3 regions of the Lentzea sp. NPDC051208 genome follow, and region 2 is predicted to be linked to each of the others. Evidence: riboswitches for the same ligand, from Rfam matches in the RefSeq annotation. Region 2 holds a riboswitch; each other region holds the start of a gene.
The links. Region 2 has a riboswitch for cobalamin ahead of AB0M48_RS08925 (putative cobaltochelatase). Riboswitches for the same ligand answer to the same signal wherever they lie in the genome.
Positions count from the first base shown of each region.

Region 1: linked by a shared signal. The riboswitch ahead of cobN (cobaltochelatase subunit CobN) and the one ahead of AB0M48_RS08925 (putative cobaltochelatase) in region 2 are both predicted to bind cobalamin.
Region 3: linked by a shared signal. The riboswitch ahead of AB0M48_RS33915 (CbtB-domain containing protein) and the one ahead of AB0M48_RS08925 (putative cobaltochelatase) in region 2 are both predicted to bind cobalamin.

Region 1 covers NZ_JBFBAW010000002.1:405,411-408,596, forward strand. The annotation lists gene cobN (cobaltochelatase subunit CobN) at 1-1,822, opposite strand, end outside; cobalamin riboswitch at 1,857-1,992, opposite strand; gene AB0M48_RS06260 (hypothetical protein) at 2,001-3,077, shown strand; gene AB0M48_RS06265 (precorrin-8X methylmutase) at 3,074-3,186, shown strand, end outside.
Region 2 covers NZ_JBFBAW010000003.1:319,984-323,169, forward strand. The annotation lists gene AB0M48_RS08925 (putative cobaltochelatase) at 1-1,667, opposite strand, end outside; cobalamin riboswitch at 1,705-1,856, opposite strand; gene AB0M48_RS08930 (beta-eliminating lyase-related protein) at 1,872-2,831, opposite strand; gene AB0M48_RS08935 (hypothetical protein) at 2,842-3,039, opposite strand; gene AB0M48_RS08940 (hypothetical protein) at 3,008-3,186, shown strand, end outside.
Region 3 covers NZ_JBFBAW010000017.1:16,251-19,436, reverse strand. The annotation lists gene AB0M48_RS33925 (HAD family phosphatase) at 1-190, shown strand, start outside; gene AB0M48_RS33920 (CbtA family protein) at 224-979, opposite strand; gene AB0M48_RS33915 (CbtB-domain containing protein) at 1,001-1,189, opposite strand; cobalamin riboswitch at 1,222-1,411, opposite strand; gene AB0M48_RS33910 ((2Fe-2S)-binding protein) at 1,446-2,096, opposite strand; gene AB0M48_RS33905 (phosphoribosyl-ATP diphosphatase) at 2,204-2,467, shown strand; gene hisG (ATP phosphoribosyltransferase) at 2,482-3,186, shown strand, end outside.

The sequences.
Region 1 (3,186 bases), on a different contig from region 2:
GGATCGCCGGCACCTTGGCCGGGTCCATCGCGGAGATGTTCCCGTACTCGTCGAGCAACTGCTCCAGGCGCGCGATGTCGCCGTAGCTGTCGGCGCGGGCCATCGGCGGCACGAGGTGGTCGACCAGCGTGGCGTGCGCGCGCCGCTTGGCCTGCGTGCCCTCGCCTGGGTCGTTGACGAGGAACGGGTAGATCAGCGGCAGGTCGCCGAGCGCCGCGTCCGTGCCGCAGGACGCCGACATGCCGACCGTCTTGCCCGGCAACCACTCCAGGTTGCCGTGCTTGCCGACGTGCACGACGGCGTCGGCGCCGAAGTTCGACTCGATCCACCGGTACGCCGCCAGGTAGTGGTGCGACGGCGGCAGGTCGGGGTCGTGGTAGATCGCGATCGGGTTCTCGCCGAACCCGCGCGGCGGCTGGACGATCACCGCGACGTTGCCGGACCGCAGCGCGGCCAGCACGATCTCGCCGTCCTTCGACTTCGAGAAGTCGACGAACAACGAGCCCGGCGCCTCGCCCCAGTGCTCGCGCATCGACTCGCGGAACTCGTCGGGCAGCGTCTCGTGGAACTCGCGGTAGTCGGCCGCGGCGATGCGGATCGGGTTGCTCTCGAACTGCTCCTGCGTCAGCCAGTCGGCGTCCTGGCCACCGGCGGCGATCAGCGCGTGGATCAGCTTGTCGCCGTCGAGCTCCTGCACGCCCGGCAGCTCGTCACCGATGTCGTAACCGTGCTCCTGCATGGCCTTCAGCAGCCGGACGGTCGACGCGGGCGTGTCGAGCCCGACCGCGTTGCCGATGCGGGAGTGCTTCGTCGGGTACGCCGACAGCATCACGACGACCTTGCGGTCCGCGACCGGGATGTGGCGCAGGCGGCCGTGCCGCACCGCGATGCCCGCGACGCGCAGCGCCCGTTCCGGGTCGGCGACGTAGACGGTGAGGCCGTCGGCGTCGATCTCCTTGAAGGAGAACGGGACCGTGATGATCCGGCCGTCGAACTCGGGGATCGCGACCTGGGTCGCGGTGTCCAAAGGAGACAGTCCGTCGTCGTTGGAGTCCCAGGACTCGCGGCTCGACGTGAGGCACAGGCCCTGCAGGATCGGCACGTCGAGCGCGGCCAGCGCACCGACGTCCCACGCTTCGTCGTCACCACCGGCGGACGCCTTGGCGGGGTTCGTGCCGCCGGCCGCGAGCACCGTCACGACCAGCGCGTCGGCCTGGCGCAGCGTGTCGAGCAGCTCGGGTTCGGCGGTGCGCAGCGAGGAGCAGTAGACCGGCAGCGGCCTGCCGCCCTTTGCCTCGATCGCGTCGCACAGGGCGTGCACGAACGCCGTGTTCCCGGCGACGTGGTGCGCGCGGTAGTAGAGCACCGCGACCGTCGGGCCTTCCTCCGGCCGCGTCTCCCGTTCCAGCACACCCCACGAGGGGGTGGCGGCAGGGGCCTCGAAGCCGTGGCCGGTCAGCAGCACGGTGTCGGACAGGAACTTGTGCAGCTCGGTGAGGTTCGCCGGACCACCGTGCGCGAGGTAGAGGTGCGCCTCGGCACACACACCGCCGGGCACCGTGGACAGCTCCATCAGCGCCGCGTCGGGCTGCTGCTCACCGCCGAGCACCACGACGGGCAGCCCGCCCGCCAGCAGCCAGTCGAGGCCTTCCTCCCACATCCGGCGGCCGCCGAGGATGCGCACGAGGACGAGGTCGACGTCGTCGACCAGCGCGGGCAGGTCGTCGACGGTGAGCCGGGCGGGGTTGCCGAGCCGGTACTCGGCTCCGCTCGCACGCGCCGACAGCAGGTCGGTGTCGGAGGTCGACAGCAGCAGGATCACGCAGGCTCCATCCCTCGTGGGGTCCTCGCCCCAAAGTGCGGGTGACTGGCGAAGCGGAGTTCCTGACTCCCAGCGGTGTTCGCTGGTCACAGTGGCGGGACCGCGCCGGATTCACACCGGCTTCCTCCTGCGCTTCGTCGTTCGGGCTCACCCTAACCGGCGGGTTACAGTCCGACCTATGCGTAGTCACCCGGACGCCTGCCCCGGCGCCGTCGAGCTGCACGCCGCGGCCGACGGCGGGCTGGCGCGCATCCGGGTGCCCGGAGGCACTCTTTCCGCTGCTCAGTGGGATGCCGTCCGTCTTGCAGCCGCCGAACTCGGCACCGGCTCGATCGAGCTGACCTCGCGGGCGAACCTCCAGATCAGGGGGCTCGCGGACGGGGTGGAGCTGGGCGAGCGGATGCGTGCGGCGGGCCTGCTGCCCTCCTGGTCGCACGAGCGCATCCGCAACATCATCGCGGCGCCCCTGGACGACAACCAGGCCCTGGTCGACGCGCTGGACGCGGCCCTGTGCGCGGACCCCGAGCTGGCCTCGCTACCAGGGCGTTTCCTGGTCACGGTCGGCGCTTCGGTGAGCGGACTGGGTGGCGACCTCGGCCTCGTCGGAGACGTGCTCCTGCTCGCCGGTACCGATACAGGTATCCGCGTGTCCGACCCGGTCGACGCCGTCGTGACCGCCGCCCGCCTGTTCCAGTCGATGCGCGGACCCGCCTGGCGCCTGTCCGAAGTGGACGGCGGTGTGCGAAAGATCACCGCACACTTCGGCGCCACCGACGCCCCTCGCTTCACGCCGGTTGTGACTCCTGTCGCACCTTCACCGTTGACCCCGGGAGTTCCGCTGGGCCGGCTCGACGCCCGGCAGCTCCCCGGCGTCCCCCTCCGCCTGACCCCGTGGCGCAGCCTGGTCGTGCCCGCCGGCACCGACGTCACCGGGCTGATCACCGACCCCGCCTCCCCCTGGCACGGCGTCAGCGCCTGCACCGGCCGTCCCGGCTGCGCGAAGTCGCTCTCCGACGTGCGGGCCGATGTGCACGCTTGGGTCGATGCGCCCGCACAGACGCATGCGCCCGCACAGGCCGATGCGTCGCACCACACACACGCGCCAGGCCGGGTACCCCCGATTTCAATTCTAGGGAGCAGGTCCGACAGGCCCGGCGCGGTGCATTGGTCCGGCTGTGCCCGCCGGTGCGGTCGTCCCGCCGGCGATGTGATCGAGTTCGTCGCGACCGGCGACGGCTACGAGGAGATCAGGTGACGCAGTACATCAAGGACGGGGCGGAGATCTACCGCCAGTCCTTCGCCACCATTCGCGCGGAGTCGGACCTCACCAGGTTCCCCGGCGACGTCGCGCAAGTCGTCGTCCG
Region 2 (3,186 bases):
AGCGGGCGCTTCTGAGGATCGCGCATCCGTTCGATCTCCAGGACGCGGTGGGCCTTGAGCAGGCCGTCCGCGAGCGGAGTCCGGCCTCCGGTGCGCATCTTCTTGAGCCTGGTGGCAGCCGCGTCCACCGAGGTCGTCGGGGGCAGCGCGAGCTCGGCCTGGTTGCCGCGGAACGTCACCACGCCGACCTTGTCCCGGCGCTGGTAGGCGTCGCGCAGCAGCGAGATCACCGCGCCGCTGACGGCCGACATCCGCTTCTGCGCCGCCATCGAGCCCGAGGCGTCGACGACGAACAGGACGAGGTTCGACTCCTTGCCCTCCCGGACCGCCTTGCGCAGGTCGGCGGCGGTGAGCAGCAGTCCGGGACCGCTGCGGCCCCGCGCCGCCTGGTGGGGTGCCGCGTTCGTGAGCGTGTCGACCAGGTGCAGGCCACTGCCGTCCACTTTGGACGAGCGGACGATCCGGCCGGTGCGGGCACGGGCGCGGGAACGCTTGCCGGGCGCGCCTTCGCCGACTCCGGGGACCTCCAGCAGCCGCGCCTTGAACGCGGGCGCGGGCTCCGGTGCCGGACGGTCCTGAGGCGCGTTCCCGTTGCCCTTGGGGCCTTCCTGCGGCTCGGGCAGCTCACCGCCGCCGGGGCCGTCGTCGTCCGGGCCCTCCGGCGGCTCCTCCGCGTGCTCGGCCGCCTGGCGCATCGCGTCTTCGAGCTGCTGCTCCTCGATGCCGGGCTCGTCGAACGGGTCGCGGCGGCGCCGGTGCGGCAACGCGAGCCGGACCGCGGTCTCGACGTCCGTCTCCTCGACCTCGGTCACGCCCCGCCACGCCGCGTGGGCGGTGGCGGCACGGGCCACGACGAGGTCCGCGCGCATGCCGTCGACCTCGAAGGCGGCGCAGACGGCGGCGATCCGGCGCAGCTCGCTGTCCGGGAGGGACACCCGCTTCAGGTTGTCGCGCGCGTCGGTGATCTGCTGCTTGAGCTCGGCGTCCTGCCCGGCCCACTTCGCCGCGAACGCGACGGGGTCGGCCTCGTAGGCGAGCCGCCGCCGGATGACCTCGGTGCGCACGGCGACGTCCCGGGCGGCCTTCACCGCCACGGTCAGCCCGAACCGGTCGAGCAGCTGTGGCCGCAGCTCACCCTCTTCGGGGTTCATGGTGCCGACCAGCAGGAACTGGGACGGGTGCGAGACCGAGACGCCCTCGCGCTCGACGTGCGCGCGGCCCATCGCGGCGGCGTCCAGCAGCAGGTCGACCAGGTGGTCGTGCAGCAGGTTGACCTCGTCGACGTAGAGGACGCCCCGGTGTGCCGCGGCCAGCAGGCCGGGCTGGAACGCCCGCACGCCCTCGGTCAGCGCCTTCTCCAGGTCGAGCGACCCGACCAGCCGGTCCTCGGTGGCGCCGACGGGCAGTTCCACGAGCCGGGCCGGCCGCCGTTCGACGCCCTCGTGCGGCGCGTCGGGGCAGTCGGTGGTGCCGGGCGCGCAGCCGAAGCGGCAGCCCCGGGACGCGTCGAGGTCGGGCAGCAGTGCGGCGAGGGCACGCACGATGGTCGACTTCGCGGTCCCCTTCTCGCCTCGGACGAGTACGCCGCCGATGCCGGGGTGCACGGCGTTCAGCAGCAGGGCCAGGCGGAGGTCGTCATGTCCGACGACAGCCGAAAACGGGAACATGCTCGGCGAAGTCCTTCCTCGGGTGTCCACGCCCGCGGTCGGTGATCAAGAGGGGAACGAGTTCCTGACTCCCGGTTCTCTCTCTACCGGTCACAGTCGCGGGACGGCGCCGGATTCGCACCGGCTTCCTCGCACTCCCCTCACAGCCCCGGCATCGTCGCATTTCGCACCCCCAGGTCCAACAGCCAGGTGAGCGACGTCGCCCTAGATCAAGCTCAGGAACTCTCCCCAGGCCTGTCGCACCTCGTCCGCCGTCCACTCCAGCGCGGGCTCGGCGACGGTGATCTCCGTCTTCGCGAGCGTCCCGTCCCGCCAGAAGCCGCCGAGGAACTCGCCGCTCACCTCGGTCAGCCGCCGCGGGTCGCCGGGCAGGTGCAGCGCGAACTGGTGGGTGTGCGGCTCGGGCAGATCCATGGCCGCGGCCACGACCTTGGCGTGCTCGACGTACGCGCCGAGCCTCGGCAGCACGGTGTCCAGGCCGTGCAACGCGGACAGCGCCGCCGGCCACTGCTGGAACAGCATGCCGCCGTACCGGTGCCGCCACACCCGTGCCTGGTCGACGAAGTCCTGGGTGCCGGCGAGCGCCGCGCCGGAGATGCCTTCGAGGGACTTGTAGAACGACACGTAGACCGAGTCGAACAGGTCCGCGATCTCCGGCAGCGGCTTGCCCAGGCCCAAGGTGCTCTCCCACAGCCGCGCGCCGTCGAGGTGCACGACCGCGTCCCGCTCACGGGCGGCGTCGACGAGCGAGGTCAGCTCGTCCCAGGACGGCAGGACGAACCCGGCCTCGCGGTCCGGCACCTCCAGCAGCAGCGTGCCGTACGGCTCCGGGCAGGTCGCGACCTGCGAGTTCGGCACCTTGATCGGGCCCAGGCCGGACAGCACGGTGAGCGCGTCGTTCTCGTGGTCGAGCTGGTGGGCCCGCGGATGCATCGCGACGATCGGGTTGTGCGTGCGGTCCGCCCAGCACTTGAGGGCGATCTGCTGCGCCATGGTCCCGGTCGGCACGAACAACGCGGCCTCGGTGCCCAGGAGCTCCGCGACCCGCGTCTCCAGCGCGCCCACCGGGCCGCCGTCGCCGTAGCGGTCGGGGTCGACGTCCGGTACCGGGCCGAGCCTCTCCAGGAGCGTCTTCTTGCGGGTTCCGGAGAGCTGACGGTTCATCACCCGGGCATCAAACCTCAGCCGCGAGCGTGTCGGCGAGTGAAATGACGCCTGCCCGGATCTCGCCGTCCGTCATGCCCTGGGCCAGCAGGAACTCGATGTGCTCACCGCGCAGCACGGCCAGCACGGTGTGCGCCCTGAAGGTCGAGCCGACCAGCTTCGCGAGCCGCTCGACGGTGATCCGGAAGTCGTCCTCGCAGCTGCGCACCGTCGTCCGCTCCACGGCTACGACCAGCGGCAACGACGCCTCGCTGGGCCTTCCCCTCGGCACCACGCCCGAAGAGGTGCTCGGCGACGTCTACCGGTTCGACGAGATCGCCGAGGCCCACCGCGCACTCGAAGCCCGCACCACGAC
Region 3 (3,186 bases), on a different contig from region 2:
GCTGCTGGGCGTGGACCCGGCGCGTTGCGTCGCGATCGAGGACTCGCCCACCGGGGTGGCCGCGGCCGTCGCCGCCGGGTGCACCGTGCTGGTCGTGCCCTGCGACGTCGAGGTCGAGGCGGGGGAGCGGCGGATCTTCCGCGACTCGCTCGTGGGCGTGGACGCCGACGTGCTGAAGGCCCTTCAGTAGGTGGTGGGGGTGGCCGCGAGGCCACCCCCACCATTACGCGACTGCGGCCTTCTCGGCGGTCTTGGCCCTGCGGGTGGCCGGGTCGATGAGCAGGCCGAACACCACGCCGATGCCGACGTAGAGCGTGGCGAGCTGGGCGAGCGAGCTGAGGCGGAACTGCCACAGGACGTTCACCGGCATGTCCGCGGGGATCGTGTCCGGCGGCGCGGGGAACGCCAGCAGCACCACCGCGGTGGCCGCGGCCACCGCGAGGAGCACGGCCGTCGTCCGCACCGGCTGCGACTGCGCGCGCAGCCGCTCGGCGAGCCAGCTCGCGGCCCACACGATCACCAGACCGGCCACCACCACACCGAGGTAGAGCGCGGTCCGGTAGTTCACCGTCGTCGGGTCGCCCACGGCGGGCGGGTTGGCGGGGTACTTGAGCCACGGCAGCAGCGCCACGGCACCGAACACCGCGGCACCGAACGCGAAGCTGCGGCTGAACGGCGTGCTGCCGGTGAACCAGCGCTTCGACAGCGCGTAGGCCGTGGCGAACACCAGGCCCACCGCGATGCCGACGATCACCACGCCGAGCATGCCGCCCACGACCTGGGCGCCACGGCTGACCAGTTCGTCCCCGCCACCGTGCGAGTGGCCGGCTTCCTCACCGGCGGGTGCCCGTGCCTCCTCGACCGCGAGCGCGGCACGAATCGGGATCTCGGTCACCAGGAGCTGCACCAGCGCGGACGCGACACCGGCGATACCGCCGGCCGCGACTCCGCGCAGTGCCAGAGACCTGTACGTCGTCATGTGCCTGATCCGGGGATCGGATCAGTGGCACGGAACGCCGAGCGCGTGGCGCCCGTCGTGGAAGAACTCGTGCAGCATCTCGGAACCCGCGCCGAGCGCGAGGCCGTTCTCCTGCAGGACCAGGTAGGTGACGATCAGGCCGAGCAGTGACACGGCGAAGGCCCATTTGGGCACGCGGACGGCGGACAGGCTTGCTGCGGGGCTCGTCATGACGGGCTCCTCCATACCTCGTGGAAGGTCAACTCTCCTTGCGGCGCCGCAGCCGGTCTCCTGACTCCCGGATCAACGCTGCCCCCGCGTCTTCCCAGTCCCGGCGGGGACCAGTGACGTGCTCGGCGGGGATCGCTTCCCGGTCACAGTGGCGAGGACCGCGCCGGATTCTCACCGGCTTCCCGTCACTGCGGCGCGTGCACCGTAAGTTGATCGGCCTGGTAAGCACAACCGGCCATAAGAGTTGTTGCGTTCCTCACTTCACGAGTGGACAGTCACCACACTTCCCACCTGCGGCGACGCGATAGTAGAGACAACAGCTCCTGCGCCGGAAAGTGACTTCGCCGGGAAAAGTGATGAATTCTCCCGCCTGTTCGAACGGGGGCGCGCTCATGAGCCGTTCGCCTCGTTCTTCCGCTTCCTCGGCGGTGAGCATCCGTGCGCGAACAACCATTTTGAGCGCGCCCGCGATGTTCGACATGGCGTTGCCCCACAGCAGTCCGCGCGCCACCGGGGTGACCCGCTGAATCGCTTCCACCACTGGTTCGAGCGCTTCCGCGGCCTGCGGGCCCAGTCGCGGCTGGTCGATGCGGACGCTCAGGCCGTTCGCCGGGTGGTGCTGCCACCACAGGTTCTCCGGGCGCACGTCGATCGGGATGTTCGCGGCCGTGAGCGGACTGAGCAGCCGTGCCGTGTAGCTGAGGAAGAACAGGCTGGCCGCCACGCGTGGTTCCTCCGCTTTGTACCGGTTCGCGATGGCGTCGATCGTGGTTTTGAGCGCCGGGCCCTCCAGCAGTGCCGTTCCCGGCAGCCAGGAATCGTCGGGACGGCCCACGTCGAGGGCGAAGAAGGGGTTGATTCCGCGCACCCGGCGCAGCGCTTCGAGGACCTCGGCGAACTCAGACACGAAGTTCACGCTACTGGGTGTCCATGCAGGACAGATCACGTCCACGGCCTGGGACAGATGCGACCGCGGTGTGGACGGGGGTGGCCGGGATGGGAGGATGTGGAGCCGTGAAGACCTTCGATTCCCTGTTCGCTGAGCTGACCGAACGAGCCGCCACCAAGCCGGAGGGATCCGGCACCGTCGCCGCGCTCGAGGCCGGGGTCCATGCGCAGGGGAAGAAGGTCCTGGAGGAGGCGGGCGAGGTCTGGATCGCCGCCGAGTACGAGTCCGACGAGAAGCTCTCCGAAGAGATCTCGCAGCTGCTCTACCGCCTCCAGGTGCTCATGCTCGGCCGTGGCCTCACCCTCGAAGACGTCTACAAGTACCTCTGACGGAAGACTTTCACATGCTGCGCGTTGCAGTCCCGAACAAGGGCGCGCTCGCTGAACGCGCCTCCGCCATGCTCACCGAGGCCGGGTACCGGCAGCGGCACGAGCCGCGCGATCTGACCGTGCTCGACAACAACAACGAGGTCGAGTTCTTCTTCCTGCGTCCCAAGGACATCGCGATCTACGTGGCGTCCGGCGACCTGGACCTCGGCATCACCGGCCGTGACCTGGCCGCCGACTCGGGCGCCGACGACAACGGCTCGTCCGTCGAGGAGCTGCTCGCGCTGGGCTTCGGCTCGTCGACCTTCCGCTACGCCGGGCCTCGCGGCACGGACTGGAAGGTCTCCGACCTCGAGGGCAAGCGCCTCGCCACGGCGTACCCGAAGCTCGTGGGCCGCGACCTCAAGGCCCGCGGCATCACCGCCAAGGTGATCCGCCTCGACGGCGCCGTGGAGATCTCGATCCAGCTGGGCGTGGCCGACCTGATCGCCGACGTGGTGGGCTCCGGCCGCACCCTGCGCCAGCACGACCTGGTGGCGTTCGGCGAGCCGATCTGCGAGTCCGAGGCGGTCCTCATCCACCGCAACGGCTCGGAGCTCACGGCCGCCAAGAAGCAGCTGACGGCCCGTCTGCAGGGCGTCGTGTTCGCGCAGCAGTACCTGATGCTCGACTATGACTGCCCGCGTTCGCTCCTCGACGCCGCGATCGCGCTGACCCCGGGC